DNA from 4 places in the Pseudomonas sp. 3296 genome. Region 3 is predicted to be linked to each of the others. Evidence: predicted binding sites of a transcription regulator. Region 3 holds the regulator's gene; each other region holds the start of a gene.

The links. Region 3 encodes sigma-54, which starts transcription at its own class of promoters, with help from an activator protein. Its sites were predicted from a motif close to ANTGGCATNNANNTTGCTNT; they were not measured.
Positions count from the first base shown of each region.
Region 1: the regulator sigma-54 is predicted to act here: its motif matches at 2,559-2,578, upstream of J2X66_RS02890 (CmpA/NrtA family ABC transporter substrate-binding protein).
Region 2: the regulator sigma-54 is predicted to act here: its motif matches at 2,396-2,415, upstream of glnK (P-II family nitrogen regulator).
Region 4: the regulator sigma-54 is predicted to act here: its motif matches at 2,591-2,610, upstream of J2X66_RS03170 (circularly permuted type 2 ATP-grasp protein).

Region 1 covers NZ_JAVDUY010000001.1:601,587-606,796, reverse strand. Annotated here, with positions in the region: gene J2X66_RS02900 (nitrate/nitrite transporter) at 1-387, opposite strand, end outside; gene J2X66_RS02895 (ANTAR domain-containing protein) at 637-1,212, opposite strand; gene J2X66_RS02890 (CmpA/NrtA family ABC transporter substrate-binding protein) at 1,228-2,439, opposite strand; gene J2X66_RS02885 (quinone-dependent dihydroorotate dehydrogenase) at 2,669-3,688, shown strand; gene rmf (ribosome modulation factor) at 3,828-4,043, opposite strand; gene rlmKL (bifunctional 23S rRNA (guanine(2069)-N(7))-methyltransferase RlmK/23S rRNA (guanine(2445)-N(2))-methyltransferase RlmL) at 4,575-5,210, shown strand, end outside.
Region 2 covers NZ_JAVDUY010000002.1:424,709-429,918, reverse strand. Annotated here, with positions in the region: partial or broken gene J2X66_RS06505 (YifB family Mg chelatase-like AAA ATPase) at 1-488, opposite strand, end outside; gene J2X66_RS06500 (HigA family addiction module antitoxin) at 774-1,052, shown strand; gene J2X66_RS06495 (Bro-N domain-containing protein) at 1,049-1,570, opposite strand; gene J2X66_RS06490 (accessory factor UbiK family protein) at 1,935-2,201, opposite strand; gene glnK (P-II family nitrogen regulator) at 2,622-2,960, shown strand; gene J2X66_RS06480 (ammonium transporter) at 2,998-4,335, shown strand; gene J2X66_RS06475 (secondary thiamine-phosphate synthase enzyme YjbQ) at 4,549-4,974, shown strand; gene sutA (transcriptional regulator SutA) at 5,078-5,210, shown strand, end outside.
Region 3 covers NZ_JAVDUY010000003.1:512,602-517,811, reverse strand. Annotated here, with positions in the region: gene pmbA (metalloprotease PmbA) at 1-285, shown strand, start outside; gene J2X66_RS10720 (HPr family phosphocarrier protein) at 376-651, opposite strand; gene rapZ (RNase adapter RapZ) at 667-1,524, opposite strand; gene ptsN (PTS IIA-like nitrogen regulatory protein PtsN) at 1,527-1,991, opposite strand; gene hpf (ribosome hibernation-promoting factor, HPF/YfiA family) at 2,004-2,312, opposite strand; gene J2X66_RS10700 (RNA polymerase factor sigma-54) at 2,387-3,880, opposite strand; gene lptB (LPS export ABC transporter ATP-binding protein) at 4,064-4,789, opposite strand; gene lptA (lipopolysaccharide transport periplasmic protein LptA) at 4,789-5,210, opposite strand, start outside.
Region 4 covers NZ_JAVDUY010000001.1:665,051-670,260, reverse strand. Annotated here, with positions in the region: gene J2X66_RS03190 (PLD nuclease N-terminal domain-containing protein) at 9-200, shown strand; gene speE (polyamine aminopropyltransferase) at 365-1,240, shown strand; gene J2X66_RS03180 (hypothetical protein) at 1,458-1,691, shown strand; gene J2X66_RS03175 (ribonuclease E inhibitor RraB) at 1,905-2,246, shown strand; gene J2X66_RS03170 (circularly permuted type 2 ATP-grasp protein) at 2,642-4,051, shown strand; gene J2X66_RS03165 (alpha-E domain-containing protein) at 4,064-5,014, shown strand; gene J2X66_RS03160 (transglutaminase family protein) at 5,011-5,210, shown strand, end outside.

The DNA of each region.
Region 1 (5,210 bases), on a different contig from region 3:
CCACTGCGAGGCCAGCGGCAGGGCGACGGCGAAGGACGCCCCGGCCATGCCGAGGAACAGGCCCAGTACCAGCGCTTGCTCGTAGCTGTGAATCCCGAGTTTCCAGGCGCCGAACAGCGCGCAGATGACGATCACCTGGCCTATCAGCCCGGCGGTTTTGGGCGACAGTCGATCCGCCAGCATGCCCATGATAAAACGCAGCACGGCCCCGGCCAGGATCGGCGTGGCCACCACCAGCCCGCGTTGTTGGGTGGTCAGGTGCAGATCCACGGCGATCTGCACGGCCAACGGGCCGAGCAGGTACCAGACCATGAAGCTCAGGTCGAAATAGAGGAAGGCCGCAAACAGTGTCGGCGTATGGCCGGATTTCCAGAAGCTTGAATTCATCGCGCACCTCAGCTGTGAAGAGTCTCGAGAAGGAGTCATGAGCTAGCAGGTGGGGCGCCTGTGGGCCGCACCACCGGCCCCGGGCTGTGGGGCCAAAACGAAAAAACGCCGCTACCGGATTCGCCAAGGGCAAATGAGGTGAGCGACGTCTTTGTCGTAGGTGGGGCAACCGCCGTTGGTTACCTGTGGTGATTACTTAGCCAGATTTGTGCCAATTTCAGGAGATCGTTCCCACGCGGGAACGATTGGTTACCCGAGCAACTCACTCATGGCAATGATCTGCTCGGCAACCTGAATCAACTTCTGTTGCCGGCTCATCGCCTGTCGGCGCATCAGGGTGTAGGCCTCTTCCTCGTTGCAACTTTTCATCTTCATCAACAGCCCCTTGGCCAGCTCAATGCGCTTGCGTTCAGCCAGTTGCTGATCGCGTGCATGCAGCTGGGCGCGCAGGGCCTGGTCACTTTCAAACCGCGCCATGGCCACGTCGAGAATTGGCTGCAGGCGCTGTGCGTGAATGCCTTCGACGATGTAGGCACTGACCCCGGACTTGATCGCCTGACGCATCACGCCGGGGTCGTGTTCATCGGTAAACATGACAATCGGTCGTGGCTGGTCACGGGTCACCAGCACCACTTGTTCCAGCACATCGCGGCTCGGTGACTCGGTATCGATCAGGATCACGTCCGGACGCACCGTTTCGACGCGTTCGGGCAAGTCGATGGTCAGGCCCGACTCGTCGATTACCTCGAACCCGGCTTCGGTCAGGGCGGCTTTCAGTCGACCGACTTTCTTCGCGGTGTCGTTGATCAGCAGGATACGCAGCATGTTCGCAGTCTCCTGTCAGCGTTGGGCGAATCGGTGCGAGCTGTCGCTCAAGGCGTGCAACTTGAAGCTGCGGGCATAGCCGGCCGGGTCAGAACCGTCCCAGACTTTGCCGTCGATCAACTGGCTGCTGCGCATGTCCTGCCCCCGGATATCGATATCGACGCCACTGGCGGCTTCGCGGTACAGATCCAGTTGCTGGACCTGACGGGCCACGCCGAGGTAATCCGGATCGTCGCGCAACAAGCCCCAGCGGCGGAACTGGGTCATGAACCACATGCCGTCGGACAGGTACGGCATGTTGACCTCGCCGCCTGCATGGAAGCGCAACGCGTGCGGGTCCTGCCAGCGATGGCCCAGCCCGTCGGCGTAGTCGCCCAACAGGCGCGGTTCGATGCAGTCGAGGGGGGCGTCGAGGTAATCCGGTGCGCTCAACAGTTGTGCGGTGCTGCGGCGGTTTTCCGTGCTTTGTTCAATGAACCGGCTGGCCTCCAGGATCGCCATGACCAAGGCCCGCGCGGTGTTGGGGTACTGCTCGATAAACGCCCGGGTGCAGCCGAGGACTTTTTCCGGGTGATCGGGCCAGATGGTCTGGGTCGTCGCCAGGGTAAAGCCGAAATTCTGTTGCACTGCGCTGGCGGACCACGGCTCACCCACGCAGAAACCGTCGATACGCCCGGCTTGCAAGTGCGCGACCATTTGCGGCGGCGGCACCACTACGCTGTCGACATCCTGCAGCGGGTGGATGCCCTGACTCGCCAGCCAGTAATACAGCCACATGGCGTGGGTGCCGGTCGGAAAGGTCTGGGCGAAGGTGAGTTTCGGGCGAGTTTGGTGCACGTGGCGCTCGAGTGCTTCAGGACTGGTCACGCCCAGCGCCTGCAAACCGTGGGAGAGGTTGATGCTCTGGCCATTCTGGTTCAGGCCCATCAGCACGGCCATGTCGGTCGAGGCCACGCCGCCGATGCCCAGATGGACGGCATAAATCAGACCATACAAGCTGTGGGCGGCGTCGAGTTCGCCGCTGACCAGTTTGTCCCGCAGGTTGGCCCAGGACGACTGGCGCTTGAGGTTCAGGGTCAGGCCGTAAGGCTGGGCGAACCCCTGAGTGGCGGCTACCACCACCGAGGCACAGTCGCTCAGGGCCATGAAACCGAGGTTGATGTCGGTCTTTTCCGGAGCATCGCTGCCATTGACCCACGCCAGAGGGTTGGCTGGAACTTCAATCATCGTTAAGCACCTTGCATAAAAAAACGCCGTACCGGGCGCCTTGCCAGAGCAAGGGCCAGTGACGACGCCATTGTCTTTCGACCCATTCCGCCGTTGGCATGAGTGCTGATACCGGTGGTGGTGCAAGGCATATGCCATCGCTGGCTGATTTTGTCGCGCGCCTCGCCTGCGGCCCCGATGCGCGGCTATAATTGCCGCCACTTTTCGTAGCCCAGAGTCAAACCCGCCCATGTACACCCTGGCCCGTCAGCTGTTGTTCAAACTTTCCCCGGAAACCTCCCACGATCTGTCCCTGGACCTGATCGGCGCGGGCGGACGTTTGGGCCTCAACGGCTTGCTGTGCAAGGCCCCGGCGAAAATGCCGGTGTCGGTCATGGGCCTGGACTTCCCGAACCCGGTGGGCTTGGCGGCGGGTCTGGACAAGAACGGCGCGGCCATCGACGGTTTCGCTCAACTGGGTTTTGGTTTTGTCGAAATCGGCACTATCACCCCACGCCCACAGCCGGGTAACCCGAAACCACGGATTTTCCGCCTGCCGGAAGCCGAGGCGATCATCAACCGCATGGGGTTCAACAACCTTGGTGTCGATCACCTGCTGGCCCGTGTGGCAGCCGCCAAGTACAAGGGCGTGCTGGGCATCAACATCGGCAAGAACTTCGACACCCCGGTCGAGCGCGCGGTCGACGATTACCTGATCTGCCTGGACAAGGTCTACGCCCACGCCAGCTACGTGACGGTCAACGTCAGCTCGCCGAACACCCCGGGCCTGCGCAGCCTGCAGTTCGGCGATTCGCTCAAGCAACTGCTCGCTGACCTGGCCACGCGCCGCGCCGAGTTGGCGTTGCGTCACGGTAAACATGTCCCGCTGGCGATCAAGATCGCACCGGACATGACCGACGAAGAAACCGCGCAGGTCGCACAAGCGCTGATTGAAACCGGGATGGACGCAGTGATCGCCACCAACACCACCCTGAGCCGCGTCGGTGTAGAAGGCATGGAGCACGGTGACGAGGCGGGCGGTCTGTCCGGCGCACCGGTTCGTGACAAGAGCACTCATACTGTCAAGGTGCTGGCTGCTGAGCTGGCGGGTCGCTTGCCGATCATCGCCGTGGGCGGGATCACCGAAGGCAAGCATGCGGCTGAGAAAATTGCCGCGGGTGCGAGCCTGGTGCAGATCTACTCCGGCTTTATCTACAAAGGCCCGGCGTTGATTCGTGAGTCCGTCGACGCCATCGCTGCCTTGCGCTGATTGTGTACAGGCGAAAGACAGGCATAAAAAAGGGCTCCTCGAAGGAGCCCCTGGGCCGGAGCCCGCCGTCCGGATGGGACGTGCGTGGTTAATTCATTCAGTCATCAGATTGTCGTGTCGGAGTGTTAGGCCCTGTAAATTAGCCGACGGCGTGAAGTTCGTTGAGTCTGTGGATTCCCGCAGTGCCGGTCATACCGTCCCAGTTGTCGCCGCGTCCCTCGCGCCAGCCGTTAATCCAGGCTTGGCGTACTGACGGTAGAGTAAATGGGCAAAGCTCACGGGATTTGCCACCAACGCCATATTGATATCCGCGCAAAAATGCTCTTTCCAACGGATCACGCTTAAGTCTTCTCATAGGGTGTTGCCCTCACTTGTTGACTGTATTTATCGCGTAGACTTCAATCGAGGTCTGGCAGAAAAAAACTTCTGCCGTTGGGGCCCGCTGCCGGCGTCGCGAGCCAAGGTGTTGACGTCGTTGCGGCGTCAACCTGTGTTGAGTTCTAACCAATGCGTCACATCGAGGGAATGATCGTTTTGTCATAAGGACGTAACCATAAAGATGCTATGGCCATAAGTAACACGATGTTTGCCCGTGTTTATTGGCCAAAGCCCTGTATGATCGGCCCCCCGCAGGATGACGGGGTTAATCCTTTAGTGAGAATGACTTCTGTTGCGCAGAAGCATTATTCGACGAAGGGTCGACTTATGACATTTTGTTGCATCAACTTTTTTATCTGCCTGTGCATCTAAGCTCTTCTAACCTGAGCAGCACAGGTGGGACGGCACACCTTCGTGCCACGCGGGCGCTCTTTTAGAAAAGCGCCTGATTGAAAACCGGACCGGCAATGCGTTGTCGGTTCACTTAGCTAAAGGCTCTGAAATTCCAATGTCCGATCAATTCGAAATCTTCCTCACTTGCCCCAAAGGCCTTGAAGGCCTGCTGATCGAGGAAGCCGTCGGGCTTGGCCTTGAAGAAGCACGTGAGCACACCTCTGCCGTGCGCGGCATGGCGACCATGGAAACCGCTTATCGCCTGTGCCTGTGGTCGCGTCTGGCGAACCGGGTGCTGCTGGTGCTCAAGCGTTTCCCGATGAAGGACGCCGAAGACCTGTACCACGGCGTGCTGGATATCGAGTGGCAAGACCACATGCTCAACGACGGCACCCTGGCCGTCGAGTTCAGCGGCCACGGCTCGGGCATCGACAACACCCACTTCGGCGCCTTGAAAGTCAAAGATGCCATCGTCGACAAACTGCGCACCCCGCAAGGCGACCGTCCGTCGATCGACAAACTCAATCCAGACCTGCGCATTCACCTGCGCCTGGACCGTGGCGAAGCGATTCTCTCCCTCGACCTGTCCGGCCACAGCCTGCACCAGCGCGGTTATCGCTTGCAGCAAGGCGCGGCGCCGCTGAAGGAAAACCTCGCGGCCGCGATCCTGATCCGTTCCGGCTGGCCACGCATTGCGGCCGAAGGCGGCGCGCTGGCTGACCCGATGTGCGGTGTCGGTACGTTCCTCGTC
Region 2 (5,210 bases), on a different contig from region 3:
GCTTCCAGCAGATGGTCCACGGCAAACACCTTCAACCCGGATGCCAGGCACGCCTCCTCGGCGTTCGCCCGCGGCACCATCAACGAACGTCCGGCTTTGCGTGCAGCCAGTGCAGCCGGCAACACACCTCTGACGGCACGTACCGCGCCGGACAACGCCAACTCTCCCAGGCATTCAATGTCATCCAGCGTCAACGTCGGCACCTGCACACTGGCTGACAGAATCCCCAAGGCAATCGCCAGATCGAAACGTCCGCCGTCCTTCGGTAAGTCCGCAGGCGCGAGATTCAGCGTGATGCGCCGAGCAGGGAATTGCAGGCCTGAGTTGATAATCGCGCTGCGCACCCGATCCTTGCTTTCCTTCACTGCCGCTTCAGGCAAACCGACCATCGTCAGCGATGGCAAACCGTTGGCCAAATGAACTTCTACGGTGACGGCGGGCGCATCCACGCCAATCTGGGCGCGGCTGTGAACGATGGAGAGGGACATGGTCGTTCCTTGAGTTTTACGGGAACCGCTTCCTGCGGTTTTTTGAAGGGTAGTCGGGGGCGCGTGATGGCGCAGGTGCCAAATCTTCGCAGGATGTTGCGAGTGTCTTTCTGATGGGGGAAGCGTAAGGGAGTGGGGATTTGCGACGTAATCAGTCGCGGGATGAGGTTGTTGTAGGACGTTGCCTGGATTGATGAAGGACGGCGGCGAAAGGGTGTGAGCGATCTTGTTTGGCTCGCAGGGCTGCTTATGATCGTCAATTGATCGCTGCCTTCGGAGAGAAAAATGAACAGGAATGAAATGCGGTCGGTTCATCCCGGCGAAATCCTCAAGGAGGAGTTTCTTGAGCCGTTAGGCATTTCAGAATCAGCTTTCGCCCATTCGTTGGATGAGTCGTTGAAGACGGTAAACGAAATCGTCATGTGCCAGCGTTGTGTCAGTGCTGATCTAGCGGGCAAGTTATCTCGCTGCCTGAATACCACGCCCGAGTTCTGGTTGAGCCTGCAAGCGACTTACGATTTGCGGGAAGCCGAAATCGAACGTGGTAGGGCTTTGAATACTTAAAGCGATTGCAACATCCGCGAAGCACGCTTCCACCACGGTGCATTGATCGAGCGCTGCGGCCGTTCACCATCCGCCAGCATCTGCGGAACATCCTGCAACCGAATCCACGGTTGGTTATTCCAGTGCAGCAAACTCAACGACATCTCGGGCCAGTTCAGCAGGCTCAGGATCGGGCGTTCGGTTGAGGTGGGTTGTTGGGCGTCTCTGAGGGCTGGTACTACGTCGTGGGTCAGCCATTCGCGCAGGCCTCGGTATTCGGGGCAGTAGTGGTAGACGAGCAGGGCGTAGACGCCGGATTCGCTGATCAGCAGGGTGTTTTCGAGGGTGCCGTGGATGAGAACTCGCGCGGTTTGATGTTGATCGGGATCGAGTTTTCGGACGGCGCGTTCGTCGAGGAAAAGGCGAAGCAGACGACCCAGGTCTCGGGCGCTGAACCAGGCTTGGTTTTCCAACAGTAGGGCGTGGAGGTGGAGTTTGTGGCGGGTGAAGGTGTGTGGGATCAGATAGTTGTCGTCCATAGAGCATCACTCAAACTCGCATGAAGGAAACTGCCGCTGATCGTCGCCAAACGAAAAGGGTGGCAGCTGTGCGCGGGTTGGCGAACCGGTGCATGCGAAAAACCGGCAGACCCGAAGGTCTCCCACGCCCAGCCGCCATAATTCGAAAGGGGAATAATGCCCAGAGTCGAATGTGGTTGCGGTGCGTCACATGCTATCCAGGTCGCCAAACCCAGTGCTGACTATTCAGCTGGGATGAGCTTAGGAACCTGGGCTTCGCGGCGCTATCGGACGGCGGTGTGATCTTTGTAGGACGTTGCCGAGATGGTGGCGGGGCGGAGGACGAATGATCGTTCCCACGCAGAGCGTGGGAACGATCATTCAGTTACTCGGATTCGGCAGGCGGATTGAGCTTCGCTTCAAGCTCCGCCACCTTCGACTCAAGACTCTCCAACCGTGCCCGGGTCCGCGCCAGCACAACCATCTGGCTATCGAACTCTTCCCGGCTCACCAGATCCAGCTTGCTGAAGCCGCTTTGCAGCAACGCCTTGAACTGGCTTTCGATTTCGCTTTTCGGCAGCGGGGTGTCGCCGCTGAAGAGGCGGGAGGCGGTGCCCGTCAGGGCGTCGAGGAGGTCTTTGGGCGCGAGCATGGGAAAGGTCCTGGAAACAGTGGCGGGCAGTGTATCACGCAGTGTCTATAGTCAATTCCGGCAGGTCGCCGACGCACGCTTTTCGCGCATGCGGACGGACGGCAGCGCACTGTTGTTGTGCGTTAGTTCGCGGGTAATGGAGGGCGCCGGCTCGTGGTATTAGCCAAGGGATTGAATTCAGTGGGTTTTGGCGAGATGGCAAGCTTTCTGCTTAGTGACTATCAACCCATGCACTGATGCAGTCGCTGTGACGAATGCAGTGCGCCAGGCGAAACGGGGGAAGTGTTTCGTACGGGGTGGTTAGCTGGGGTCGGACGGGCATTCAAGGCCGACGATGCGTTACAAAGCCAGGCACTGCGCTTAGACTTGAGTCGGGTTTGTTTTCCTGGGGCAAGTCCACCAATTCGGGAGAGAGTTTTCATGAAGCTAGTCACTGCCATCATCAAGCCGTTCAAACTGGACGACGTGCGCGAGTCGCTGTCCGAGATCGGCGTGCAGGGCATTACCGTTACTGAAGTCAAAGGCTTCGGTCGGCAGAAGGGTCACACCGAGCTGTATCGCGGCGCGGAATACGTGGTCGATTTTCTGCCCAAGGTGAAGATCGATGTCGCCATTGACGACAAGGATCTGGACCGGGTTATCGAGGCGATAACCAAGGCAGCCAATACCGGCAAGATCGGTGACGGCAAGATCTTCGTGGTCAATCTGGAACAGGCGATTCGCATCCGTACCGGCGAAACCGATACCGACGCGATTTAAACGCCGCCACAAACCCAACGCCCCAGGAGAAAACAATATGACTCTGCGTAAATTCGCAGGGCTAGGAGCCCTGTTGTCCCTCGTAATGCCCGGCCTGGCCTTGGCGGCAGACGAAGTGGCGGCCCCAGTCCTCAACTCTGGCGACACCGCCTGGATGATGACCTCGACAGCCCTCGTGCTGTTCATGACCATTCCCGGCCTCGCGCTGTTCTACGGCGGCATGGTTCGGTCCAAAAACATTCTTTCCGTGATGATGCAGTGCTTCGCCATTACCGGCCTGATCAGCGTCCTGTGGGTCATTTATGGCTACAGCATCGCGTTCGACACCACCGGCATGGAACAGGGCGTCATCAATTTCAACTCGTTCTTCGGTAGCCTGAACAAGGCCTTCCTCGCCGGCATCACGCCAGCCAGCCTGACGGGTCCTGCGGCGCTGTTCCCTGAGGCGGTGTTCGTCACCTTCCAGATGACCTTCGCCATCATCACTCCTGCGCTGATCGTCGGTGCCTTCGCCGAGCGGATGAAGTTCTCCGCCATGCTGATCTTCATGGGCGTGTGGTTCACCCTGGTTTACGCACCGATTGCGCACATGGTCTGGTCCGGTAACGGCGGCCTGTTGTGGGACTGGGGCGTACTCGACTTCGCCGGCGGCACCGTGGTGCACATCAACGCCGGTGTGGCCGGTCTGATTGCCTGCCTGGTACTGGGCAAGCGCAAAGGCTTCCCGACCACCCCGATGGCCCCGCACAACCTCGGTTACACCCTGATGGGCGCCGCGATGTTGTGGGTCGGCTGGTTCGGCTTCAACGCCGGTTCCGCTGCGGCGGCCAACGGTACCGCCGGCATGGCGATGCTGGTAACGCAGATCGCAACCGCCGCGGCAGCACTGGGCTGGATGTTCGCCGAGTGGATGACTCACGGCAAACCAAGTGCACTGGGTATTGCTTCGGGTGTGGTCGCCGGCCTGGTCGCCATTACGCCAGCCGCTGGCACCGTGGGCCCGATGGGTGCTCTGGTGATCGGCCTGGCAGCGGGCGTGGTGTGCTTCTTCTGCGCCACCACCCTGAAACGCAAACTCGGTTATGACGATTCCCTGGACGCCTTCGGTGTGCACGGTATCGGCGGTATCCTTGGCGCGATCCTGACCGGTGTGTTCGCTGCACCGTCGCTGGGTGGCTTCGGCACCGTCACCGACATCGCCGCACAAGTCTGGATCCAGTGCAAAGGCGTGGGCTTCACGGTGATCTACACCGCGATCGTCACCTTCATCATTCTCAAGGTCCTGGACGCTGTCATGGGCCTGCGGATCACGGAAGAAGAAGAGGCTGTCGGCATCGACCTGGCACTCCATAACGAACGCGGCTACAACTTGTAAGACGCGCATAAAAAACTTGCCCGGCTTGCCGGGCATTTTTTTGTCTGGCGTTTGTCCGTGAAGGACTTGCTGAAAGGTTTTTTCGTACGCATTCAGGGGCGTTTACGACGGGCGTTTTTCTGCGGCCAATGGCTTACATGATTGAAGGAATATTAGGGCCTTTGTTTTTTCCCAGAGCGCGCTAGAATGCGCCCCGAACGTGCGGAGAACTGTATGTGGCAACAGACTCTGATTACCCTGCGGGCGCGGCCCCGGGGCTTTCATCTGGTAACGGACGAGTTACTCGCCGGCTTGCCTGAACTCAAGGCGTGTCGGGTCGGTCTGTTGCATTTGTGGCTACAGCATACCTCGGCGTCGTTGACCATCAACGAGAACGCCGATCCGGCGGTACGTCGCGACTTCGAACGATTTTTCAATCGTCTGATCCCACAAGGAACAGACGGCTATGAGCATAACGACGAAGGCCTGGACGACCTCCCGGCGCACTTCAAGGCCAGCGTGCTTGGCTGTCAGCTCAGTTTGCCGATCTCGGCAGGCCGACTGGCGCTGGGGACCTGGCAAGGTGTTTATCTGGGCGAGCACCGTGATTTTGGCGGTGCCCGTAAAGTCCTCGCTACCGTGCACGGTGAAGAGGCATGAACCGCTGGTCACCAGCGGTTATTGAATTTTTCCGGCAGCTGTCGACAGACGGTAAAGCTGGGCTATAACTAATCTGCTTTTCGCAAGAGTCATGAGGTAGAACATGAGCGACGATGATCTGGAAAACGACGACCTCGAAGTAGGCGACGACGACGAGACCGAAGAAGGTCTGGAAACAGCGGCCGAAGACGTCGCTGAAGACGACAGTGGCGACGTGCCCGTTCCGACCGCCAAAG
Region 3 (5,210 bases):
GATGAAGATCAGGCTGCTTTGCTGCGTCGCATGGGTCGTGGCCTGCTGGTGACCGAACTGATGGGCCAGGGTCTGAACATGGTCACCGGCGATTACTCCCGTGGTGCAGCGGGTTACTGGGTCGAGAACGGCGAAATCCAGTTCGCGGTGCAAGAAGTGACCATTGCCGGCAACATGCGTGACATGTTCAAGCAAATCGTTGCGGTCGGTAATGACCTGGAGTTGCGCAGTAACATTCGTACGGGTTCTGTTTTGATCGAGCGCATGACGGTGGCGGGCAGCTAAACTCGCTCGTCACAAAAAAGGCGCGCCACCTGATTGGGTGGTGCGCCTTTTTTTATCGGGTTACTGAGCGGCTTTGGTCTGGACTGGCGTTTACTCGCCTTCGTCGAAATAACGGTTGATCAAGTCCCTCAACGCATCCAGTGCCCTTTGCGCGTCTTCGCCTTCGGTGCTGATATGGATTTTGGTGCCCTTGCCCGCAGCGAGCATCATCATTGCCATGATGCTTTTGCCGTCGACCGTGGATTCCGGAGTGCGTCCTACTCTGATCGTGCAATCCTTGAACTCACCGGCGACCCCGACGAATTTTGCAGAAGCACGGGCATGCAGGCCCAGCTTGTTGATGATTTCGATTTCCAGAGCAGGCATCGCGGTGTGAATCCTTTAGCTGAGGTCGCGGTGGCGGACCTGGACGTTCTTCAGGGATTGTTGCAAAACCTGGCCCAGACGTTCGGTCAGGTAGACGGAGCGGTGATGCCCGCCGGTGCAGCCAATGGCAATGGTGACATAAGCACGGTTGCTGGCGGCAAAGCGCGGCAGCCACTTGAGCAGATACGACGATATGTCCTGGAACATTTCTTCGACATCCGGTTGAGCGGCGAGGTACTCGGCCACCGGTTGATCGAGCCCCGACTGCGCACGCAGCTCCGGCTTCCAGTAAGGGTTGGGCAGGCAACGCACGTCGAACACCAGGTCCGCGTCTACCGGCATGCCACGCTTGAATCCGAACGACTCGACCAGAAAGGCAGTACCGGCTTCCGGCTGGTTCAGCAGGCGCAGCTTGATGGTGTCGCGCAGCTGGTACAGGTTCAGATTCGTGGTGTTGATCTTGAGGTCGGCCAGATCGACGATCGGACCCAGCAGATTGCTTTCGTCCTCGATCGCCTCGGCCAACGAACGGTTAGGGGTGCTCAGCGGGTGACGACGGCGGGTTTCGGAAAAGCGTTTGAGCAAGGTTTCTTCGTCGGCGTCCAGGTACAGCACATCGCACTTGATATGCCGGCTACGGACTTCTTCGAGCAGTTCGGGAAAGCGTGACAGGTGGCTCGGCAGGTTACGTGCATCGATGGACACGGCGACCAGCGGCTGTGCCAGTTCGGTATGAATCAGTGCGCGTTCGGCCAGTTCCGGCAGCAAGCCGGCGGGCAGGTTGTCGATGCAGTAGTAGCCGTTGTCCTCGAGAACATCGAGTACGGTACTTTTACCTGAGCCGGAACGGCCACTGACGATGATCAAGCGCATGATTAGTGACCGTTTTGCTCTTCCAGAACAACCTTATACAAGGCTTCGTTGCTCTGAGCACTACGCAGTTTTTCCCGCACCTCCTTGCGATCGAGCATGCTGGCGATCTGGCGGAGCAGTTCAAGGTGCGCATCGGTAGCCGCTTGCGGGACCAGCAGTACAAACAGCAGGTCAACCGGAGCGCCGTCGATGGCGTCGAAATCGATTGGGGCGTCTAGGTGCATCAAGGCGCTGATGGGCGATTCGCAACCTTTGAGGCGGCAGTGGGGGATGGCGATGCCGTTACCAAAACCGGTCGAGCCGAGTTTTTCACGGGCAATCAAAGCCTCGAAGACATCTTGCATCTCCAGATCCGGCACTTCCCGGGCAATCAGGTTGGCAATTTGTTCGAGTGCTTTCTTTTTACTGCCGCCCGGCACGTTCACGAGGGAACGGCCGGGGGTCAGGATGTTTTCAAGTCGGATCATGGGTTGGGGATGTTAACGACCGGTCGCGCCCTGGAGGAGGCTCTGGGTCTTTTCCTTATGCTTTTTGAGTTGTTTATCCAGCTTGTCGGTCAATGCGTCGATCGCCGCGTACATATCGGTATGTTCCGCGTTGGCGACCACTTCATTGCCGGGAATATGCAGGGTGGCTTCGATTTTCTGCTTCAGCTTCTCGACCGTCATCGTGACCTGCACGTTGGTGATCTTGTCGAAATGCCGCTCTAATCGTTCGAGTTTTTCGCCGATGTAGATGCGCAGGGGTTCGGTCACTTCCAGTTGGTGTCCACTGATGTTGACTTGCATACAGCTTCTCCTTCGTTGCCAGTGCATAAAGCGGTAGATCAGATGATCTACCACTGGAACGCTGTGGCGTGGCTCTACATCAACCGCTTGCGTTCGCTCGAAGGCGCGATCCCTAAGGATTCGCGGTACTTGGCGACGGTGCGGCGAGCCACCTGAATGCCTTGTGCCTCCAGTAAACCAGCGATCTTGCTGTCACTCAACGGCTTTTTCTGATTTTCCGCGGCAACCAGTTTTTTGATGATCGCGCGGATCGCCGTGGAGGAGCATTCGCCGCCTTCGGAGGTGCTGACGTGACTGGAGAAAAAGTATTTCAGCTCATATATGCCCCGTGGGGTATGCATGAATTTTTGCGTGGTCACCCGTGAAATCGTCGACTCGTGCATGCCTACCGCTTCAGCGATGTCATGCAGGACCAGCGGCTTCATGGCTTCGTCGCCGTACTCCAGGAAGCCGCGTTGATGTTCGACGATCTGGGTGGCGACTTTCATCAGGGTTTCATTGCGGCTTTGCAGGCTCTTGATGAACCAGCGGGCCTCTTGCAATTGATTGCGCATGAAGGTGTTGTCAGCGCTGGTGTCGGCGCGACGGACAAACCCAGCGTACTGGGCGTTGACCCGCAGCCTTGGCACCGACTCCTGGTTAAGTTCCACCAGCCAGCGTTCGTTGTCCTTGCGCACGATCACGTCTGGAACGACGTACTCGGCTTCGCTGGATTCGATCTGCGAGCCGGGGCGCGGGTTGAGGCTCTGGACCAGTTCGATGACCTGACGCAGTTCATCTTCCTTGAGCTTCATGCGGCGCATCAGTTGGCTGTAGTCGCGACTGCCGAGCAAATCGATGTAGTCGCTGACCAGGCGCTTGGCTTCGGCCAGCCAAGGCGTCTTGGCGGACAATTGGCGCAATTGCAGCAGCAGGCATTCGCCCAGGTTGCGCGCGCCGATGCCGGCCGGTTCGAATTGCTGGATGCGGTGCAGGACGGCTTCGATTTCGTCCAGTTCGATGTCCAGTTCCGGGTCGAAAGCTTCGAGGATCTCCTCGAGGGTTTCATCCAGGTAACCCTGATTGTTGATGCAGTCGATCAGGGTCACGGCGATCAGGCGATCGGTGTCGGACATCGGTGCCAGGTTCAGTTGCCAGAGCAGGTGGCTTTGCAGGCTCTCGCCAGCCGAAGTGCGAGTGGTGAAGTCCCATTCGTCGTCATCGTTGCTCGGCAGGCTGCTGGCGCTGGTCTGGTAGACGTCTTCCCAGGCTGTGTCGACGGGCAGTTCGTTGGGGATGCGCTCGTTCCAGTCACCTTCCTCGAGGTTGTCCACCGTCGGGGCGGTTTCCTGGTAGGAGGGTTCCGAAACATCGGCATTGGGTTGCTGTTCGGCTTTGTCGGCCAAGGGGTCGGCGTTGTCGAAGTCGTCGCCTTCTTCCTGGCGTTCGAGCATCGGATTGGACTCCAGGGCCTCCTGGATTTCCTGTTGCAGGTCCAGGGTCGACAATTGGAGCAGGCGGATGGCCTGTTGCAGCTGCGGTGTCATCGTCAGCTGCTGGCCCATTCTCAAGACTAGCGATGGTTTCATGGCAGGGGCTTAACACCTTATTCGCCGGCGCACATGCGCCATCCACTACAGGGCGCCGGAGCGCCAAACATAAGCAAATTATATGCCTGAAACTGAAGTGTTTGCCTAGAGCGCTGTAACAATAAAAACCTGTTGATTTTTATCGTCGTAAGCGCTCAGTCGGCTAGCCAGACACCTCAACGCTTACAGGCGGAACTCATGGCCCAGATAAACTTCTTTAACCAGGTCGTTGGCCAGGATAGTGGCGGAGTCGCCTTCGGCAATCAGCTGGCCATCGTTGACGATGTAGGCTGTTTCGCAGATATCCAGGGTTTCACGGACGTTGTGGTCAGTGATCAGCACGCCAATGCCTTTGGCCTTGAGGTGGTAGATGATCTGCTTGATGTCGCCGACCGAAATCGGGTCCACGCCGGCGAAAGGTTCGTCGAGCAGGATGAATTTCGGATTGGTGGCCAGTGCGCGAGCGATTTCCACGCGGCGGCGTTCACCACCCGACAGGCTCATGCCGAGGTTGTCGCGGATGTGGCTGATGTGAAATTCCTGCAGCAGGCTTTCCAGCTCTTTGCGACGCCCGGCCTTGTCGAGTTCCTTGCGGGTCTCGAGGATTGCCATGATGTTGTCGGCCACCGAGAGTTTGCGGAAGATCGACGCTTCTTGCGGCAGATAACCGATACCAGCCTTTGCGCGACCGTGCATCGGCTGGTGGCTGACGTCCAGATCATCGATCAGCACACGGCCCTGATCGGCCTGCACCAGGCCGACAATCATGTAGAAGCAAGTGGTCTTGCCGGCGCCGTTGGGACCCAGCAGGCCGACGATTTGACCGCTGTCGATCGACAGGCTGACGTCGCGCACGACCTGGCGGCTCTTGTAGCTCTTGGCCAGATGCTGAGCTTTCAGAGTTGCCATTACTGGGCCTTCTGCTCGTCGGTTTTCTTCTTCGGCTGGATCACCATGTCGATGCGTGGACGCGCCTCGGTGACCTTGTTGCCTGTCGCACGGCCAGCGCTCGCAAGCTTCTTGACTGTGTCGTAGACGATTTTCTCGCCCTGGGTGGTGTTGTTGTCCTTGTCGACAACTTTTGCCTTGTCGATCAGCACGACGCGGTTTTGCGCGGCGTGGTACTGGATAGTCACACCCCAACCCTGGACAGGCTTGGTGTCGCCAGCGGTCTGCAGTTGCTCGAAGTAGGCGAGATTGCCCACCGAAGTCACCACGTCGATGTCGCCAGCCGGCGTACGAGTGATGGTCACGGTGTTGCCCTTAACGATCATCGAACCCTGGGTGATGATCACGTCACCTTTATAGGTGGCAACGCCATTCTTATCGT
Region 4 (5,210 bases), on a different contig from region 3:
GCGTCACCATGGGTTCTACGTTCAACAGCCTGGTCGCCTTGATCATTTTCGTGCTGGATATCTGGGCCATCATCAACGTGATAAAAAGTGGCGCCACCACCGGGATGAAAGTCCTCTGGGTGCTGCTAATCGCGTTCCTGCCGGTATTGGGTCTGATCATCTGGGCCATCGCCGGGCCACGGGGCAATGTCCGGATCTGACCCAACACTTTCCACAGGGGATTGTGTCGACTCATCAAGTGAGGTTCGACCTGTCATCTTCCGCGACGTAGAATGCGCGCCTTTCCTGGTTAATCGAGCTGATCGATTGACCATCATGGGCGGGTAACCGTCCGTTGCCACCCGCATTCATCGGAGCACTTCCCATGAGCACTACCCCTGCCAGCGAATACCTGGAAACCCTCTACGAAGGCTATGGCCAGCGTTTTCGCATGGAAAAACTGCTGCACGAAGTGCGCACCGAACACCAACACCTGGTGATCTTCGAAAACCCGCGCATGGGCCGGGTGATGGCGCTGGACGGCGTGATCCAGACCACTGAAGCCGACGAATTCATCTACCACGAAATGCTCACCCACGTGCCGATCCTGGCGCACGGCAGCGCCAAGCGCGTGCTGATCATCGGTGGCGGCGACGGCGGCATGCTGCGTGAAGTGGCCAAGCACCGCAGCATCGAACACATCACCATGGTCGAGATCGACGGCACCGTGGTCGACATGTGCAAGGAATTCCTGCCGAACCACTCCAAAGGTGCGTTCGAAGATCCTCGCCTGAACCTGGTGATCGATGACGGCATGCGTTTCGTCGCGACCACGACTGAAAAGTTCGACGTGATCATTTCTGACTCCACCGACCCGATCGGTCCGGGTGAAGTACTGTTCTCGGAAAACTTCTACCAGGCCTGCCATCGCTGCCTGAACGAGGGCGGTATCCTGGTCACCCAGAACGGCACCCCGTTCATGCAGATCGAAGAAGTCAAAACCACCGCCGGGCGCCTGCGCAGCCTGTTCCCGGATTGGCACTTCTATCAGGCGGCCGTGCCGACCTACATCGGTGGCTCGATGACATTCGCCTGGGGTGCGACCAATACCGCTTATCGCAAATTGTCCCGTGAAACCCTGCAACAGCGTTTCGCCGGCAGCGGCATCATCACCCGCTACTACAACCCGGAAATCCACATCGGCGCGTTCGCCTTGCCGCAATACGTACTGCAAGCGGTGAACAAGCCAAGCAACGACTAAGGGTTGTACACCCCCGGTGTAGGAGTGAGCCTGCTCGCGATAGCGGTGTATCAGTCACATGATTATTGACTGACGGATTGCTATCGCGAGCAGGCTCACTCCTACAAAAAAGGCAACGGGTTTCCTGTCAGAACACCGCAATTCGTTTGAACGATCAGTCAGCGCAAAAGTCCAGATGCATGTAAGCCCATCCATGGGCTTTATCGAGGAGGCACTGATGCAAAAGTGGAAAATCACTTTCGTGGATGATCACGGTGAAACAGTCGATGAAGTCTTTGAGTGCGACGAGTGCCCAGACAATGAGCACGCCGCCAAACTCATCAAGGCCCGACTCCTGCCTGTCGCCGCCGAACTGGATCTGAACGATCTGGAAGGGCGAACCCCCGATGCGACCGTCAAAAGCCTCAAAGCCCAGAACAGCATACAAATCCTCGGCATCACGCCAATCTGAACCTCGCCTGTCTCATTCTCATCCAGGCCTTGGCAGCGGCTCTCTCTTGAGGCTACTCTGCAAACGAGATCAGCGAACGGATCGCTAAGGTCTGGTCTTGTCAGCTACATGCTTGCTTCCCACCGGCAACGAGGTTGCCGCATCGCGCGCACCACTCGGTTGCGCGTGCCGGGAATACGGAAAGTCTATCCATCACTATGAGGGGGACGTTTCATGAGCACAGCCTATCAAGAAGACATCAGCAGCTCGGTGCTGCGCCGCATGAAAGAAGGCGGTTTCGACTTTTCAAGATTCCACCCCATCGAGTTCTACGCCATTTTTCCCGACGAGGAGCGGGCCCGCAGAGCAGCAGGTCATTACCGTGGCGAATCCCTGAATGCGCAAATCAGTGTGCGCGACGACGGTGCATGGGCGCTCGAACTGAGCAAAGTCATGTACGCCACTTACGATGACATCGGCGATTTCGAGCAAGGCTTCGAGGCGGTGGTCGAGCCTCTGGGCGGCATCATCGAAGGATGGGGCGTCAAGCAGGAGGTACGAGGGCTACTCGCATAATCCTATGAACAGTGACACGCACTAACGGCTGACCTTCGGGTTGGCCGTTTTAGTGTGTGGGGCGGTAAACCAGGTACGGCAAAACCTTGAAACAAGAATCCGGCGCAAAAAAAAACCGCCAGAGCAGGCGGCTAAAGGGAAGTTCGGGCTGTTTTTCCAGCGAATGCGCGGATTATCCGCAACGGCGGCAGGGCGGTGAAATCAACTCTGACTATGCTGGTGATAGGCGACCACGTCGCCTTGCAATGAAGCGGGGGCTGTCAGGTTGGGGCGTTTGCTGCACAGGAATGGTGCGGTGCAAACGGGGCGATTATCCAACCGATTGATATAAAAGCGTTTCTGCCGCTGGCACGGGCCTTGCGAAGCCTAGATGTCCGGGTGACAAGGAGTACGGCATGATCCGCACCTATTTTGATGAAATGTACGATGCCGGCGGCCAGGTCCGCCCGCATTATCGGGAGTTTGCCCGTTGGCTGGCCGAAACGCCTGACGAGCTTCTGGCACAACGGCGACGCGAGGCCGATCTGCTATTTCATCGCGCCGGGATTACCTTCACGCTCTACGGGGACGAGCAGGGGACAGAGCGCCTGATTCCCTTCGACACCATCCCCCGCAGCATTCCTGCCAGCGAATGGCGGGTCGTCGAGCGCGGCTGCATCCAGCGGGTCAAGGCACTGAACATGTTCCTTGCCGACCTCTATCACGAGCAGCGCATCATCAAGGCTGGCATCATCCCGGCCGAGCAAGTGCTGGCCAACGAGCAATACCAGTTGGCGATGCAAGGGCTGGATCTGCACCGGGATATCTATTCGCACATCTCTGGCGTCGATCTGGTGCGCGACGGCGACGGCACGTACTACGTGCTCGAAGACAACCTGCGTACACCAAGCGGCGTGAGCTACATGCTCGAAGACCGCAAGATGATGATGCGCCTGTTCCCCGAACTGTTCGCGGCGCAACGCATTGCGCCTATCGATCACTATCCGAATTTGCTGCTGGATACCCTGAAAAGCTCCAGCCCGATCGATAACCCGAGCGTGGTGGTGCTGACGCCGGGTCGCTTCAACAGCGCATTTTTCGAGCATGCCTTTCTGGCTCGGGAGATGGGGGTCGAACTGGTGGAGGGCGCGGACCTGTTTGTGCGCGATGACAAGGTGTTCATGCGCACCACGGACGGTCCGAAGGCTGTCGACGTGATCTACCGGCGCCTCGACGACGCGTTTCTCGATCCGCTGGCGTTCAATCCGGATTCGATGCTGGGCGTTCCGGGGCTCTTGTCGTCGTACCGTTCCGGCAACGTCGTGTTGGCGAATGCCATCGGCACCGGGGTGGCGGACGACAAGTCGGTGTACCCGTTTGTCACCGACATGATCCGGTTTTACCTCGACGAAGAACCGATCCTGAAGAACGTTCCGACGTTCCAGTGTCGCAATCCCTCCGAACTGTCCCACGTACTGGCCAATCTTCCGGATCTGGTGGTCAAGGAAACCCAGGGCTCCGGCGGTTATGGAATGCTGGTGGGGCCGGCGGCGACGGCGGCGGAAATCGAGTCGTTCCGTGCACGGATCAAAGCCAAGCCCCACGCGTACATCGCGCAACCGACGTTGTCTCTGTCGACCTGTCCGACCTTTGTCGAAAACGGCATTGCGCCACGCCACATCGACCTGCGTCCGTTTGTATTGTCTGGCCGCGAAACCCGGGTTGTGCCCGGCGGTTTGACCCGTGTTGCTTTGCGTGAAGGCTCCCTGGTGGTGAATTCCTCCCAGGGTGGCGGAACCAAGGACACCTGGGTGGTCGAGGATTGAAGGAAGCCTGCCATGTTAAGTAGAACTGCCTCGGATTTGTATTGGATGTCGCGTTACCTGGAGCGGGCGGAAAACCTCGCACGGATGCTCGACATCAGTTATTCGCTGTCGCTGATGCCGCAGGATGGTCGCGGCAACGGGCTGCACGAACTGGCCATGCCGTTGCTGATCACCGGCACCCTGGAGGATTACCTGGAGCGCCACGGCGAATTGCACGCTGAGCGGCTGCTGCATTTCTTCGCCCTGGACGCGGCCAACCCGGCAAGCATCTACAGCTGCCTCGGCGCCGCGCGGGCCAGTGCCCATGCGGTACGTGGGCGAATCACCGCCGACATGTGGGAAAACATCAACGCCACCTGGCTGGAAATTCGCGGCATCGCCGAACAGGGCTTGAGTCGCTATGGCATGAGCCGTTTTTGCGAGTGGATCAAGGAGCGTTCCCACCTGTTCCGGGGTGCGTCCTACGGCACCATCATGCGTAACGATGCGTTCCGCTTCATTCGTTTGGGGACGTTTATCGAAAGGGCCGACAACACGCTACGCCTGCTCGATGCACGCTACGAAATGGCCGGTGATCAAGCCGAAGCGGTCAGTGACAGCACGGCGCACGCTTATTACCAGTGGAGCGCCTTGTTGCGAGCGCTGTCGTCGTTCGAGGCTTACACCGAGATCTACCGCGACGCCCCCGGTGCCCGGCATGTGGCCGAGTTGCTGTTGCTGCGCGCCGATGTACCGCGTTCCTTGCGCGCATGCACCGAAGAAATCGACCAGATTCTCGCCAGCCTGCCGGGTGCCAACGGCCGCCCCGCGCAGCGCCTGGCCGCCGAGATCGACGCACGCCTGCGCTACACCGGTATCAACGAAATTCTCGACGAAGGCCTGCACGCCTGGCTGACCGAATTCATCCCGCTGGTGCGCCAGTTGGGCAACGCCATTCACAGTTCTTACCTGGAGGCTGCATGAGACTTTCCATAAGCCACGAAACCACCTATCACTATGAAGATCAGGTGCGGGCGAGCATCCAGTATTTGCGACTGACACCCCATGACAGCGAGCGCCAGCACGTGCTCAGCTGGCAACTCGACCTGCCGCGCCCGGTGCGCGCGCAACTCGATCCGTTCGGCAACATCCTGCATGTACTGACCATGGATGAGCCGCA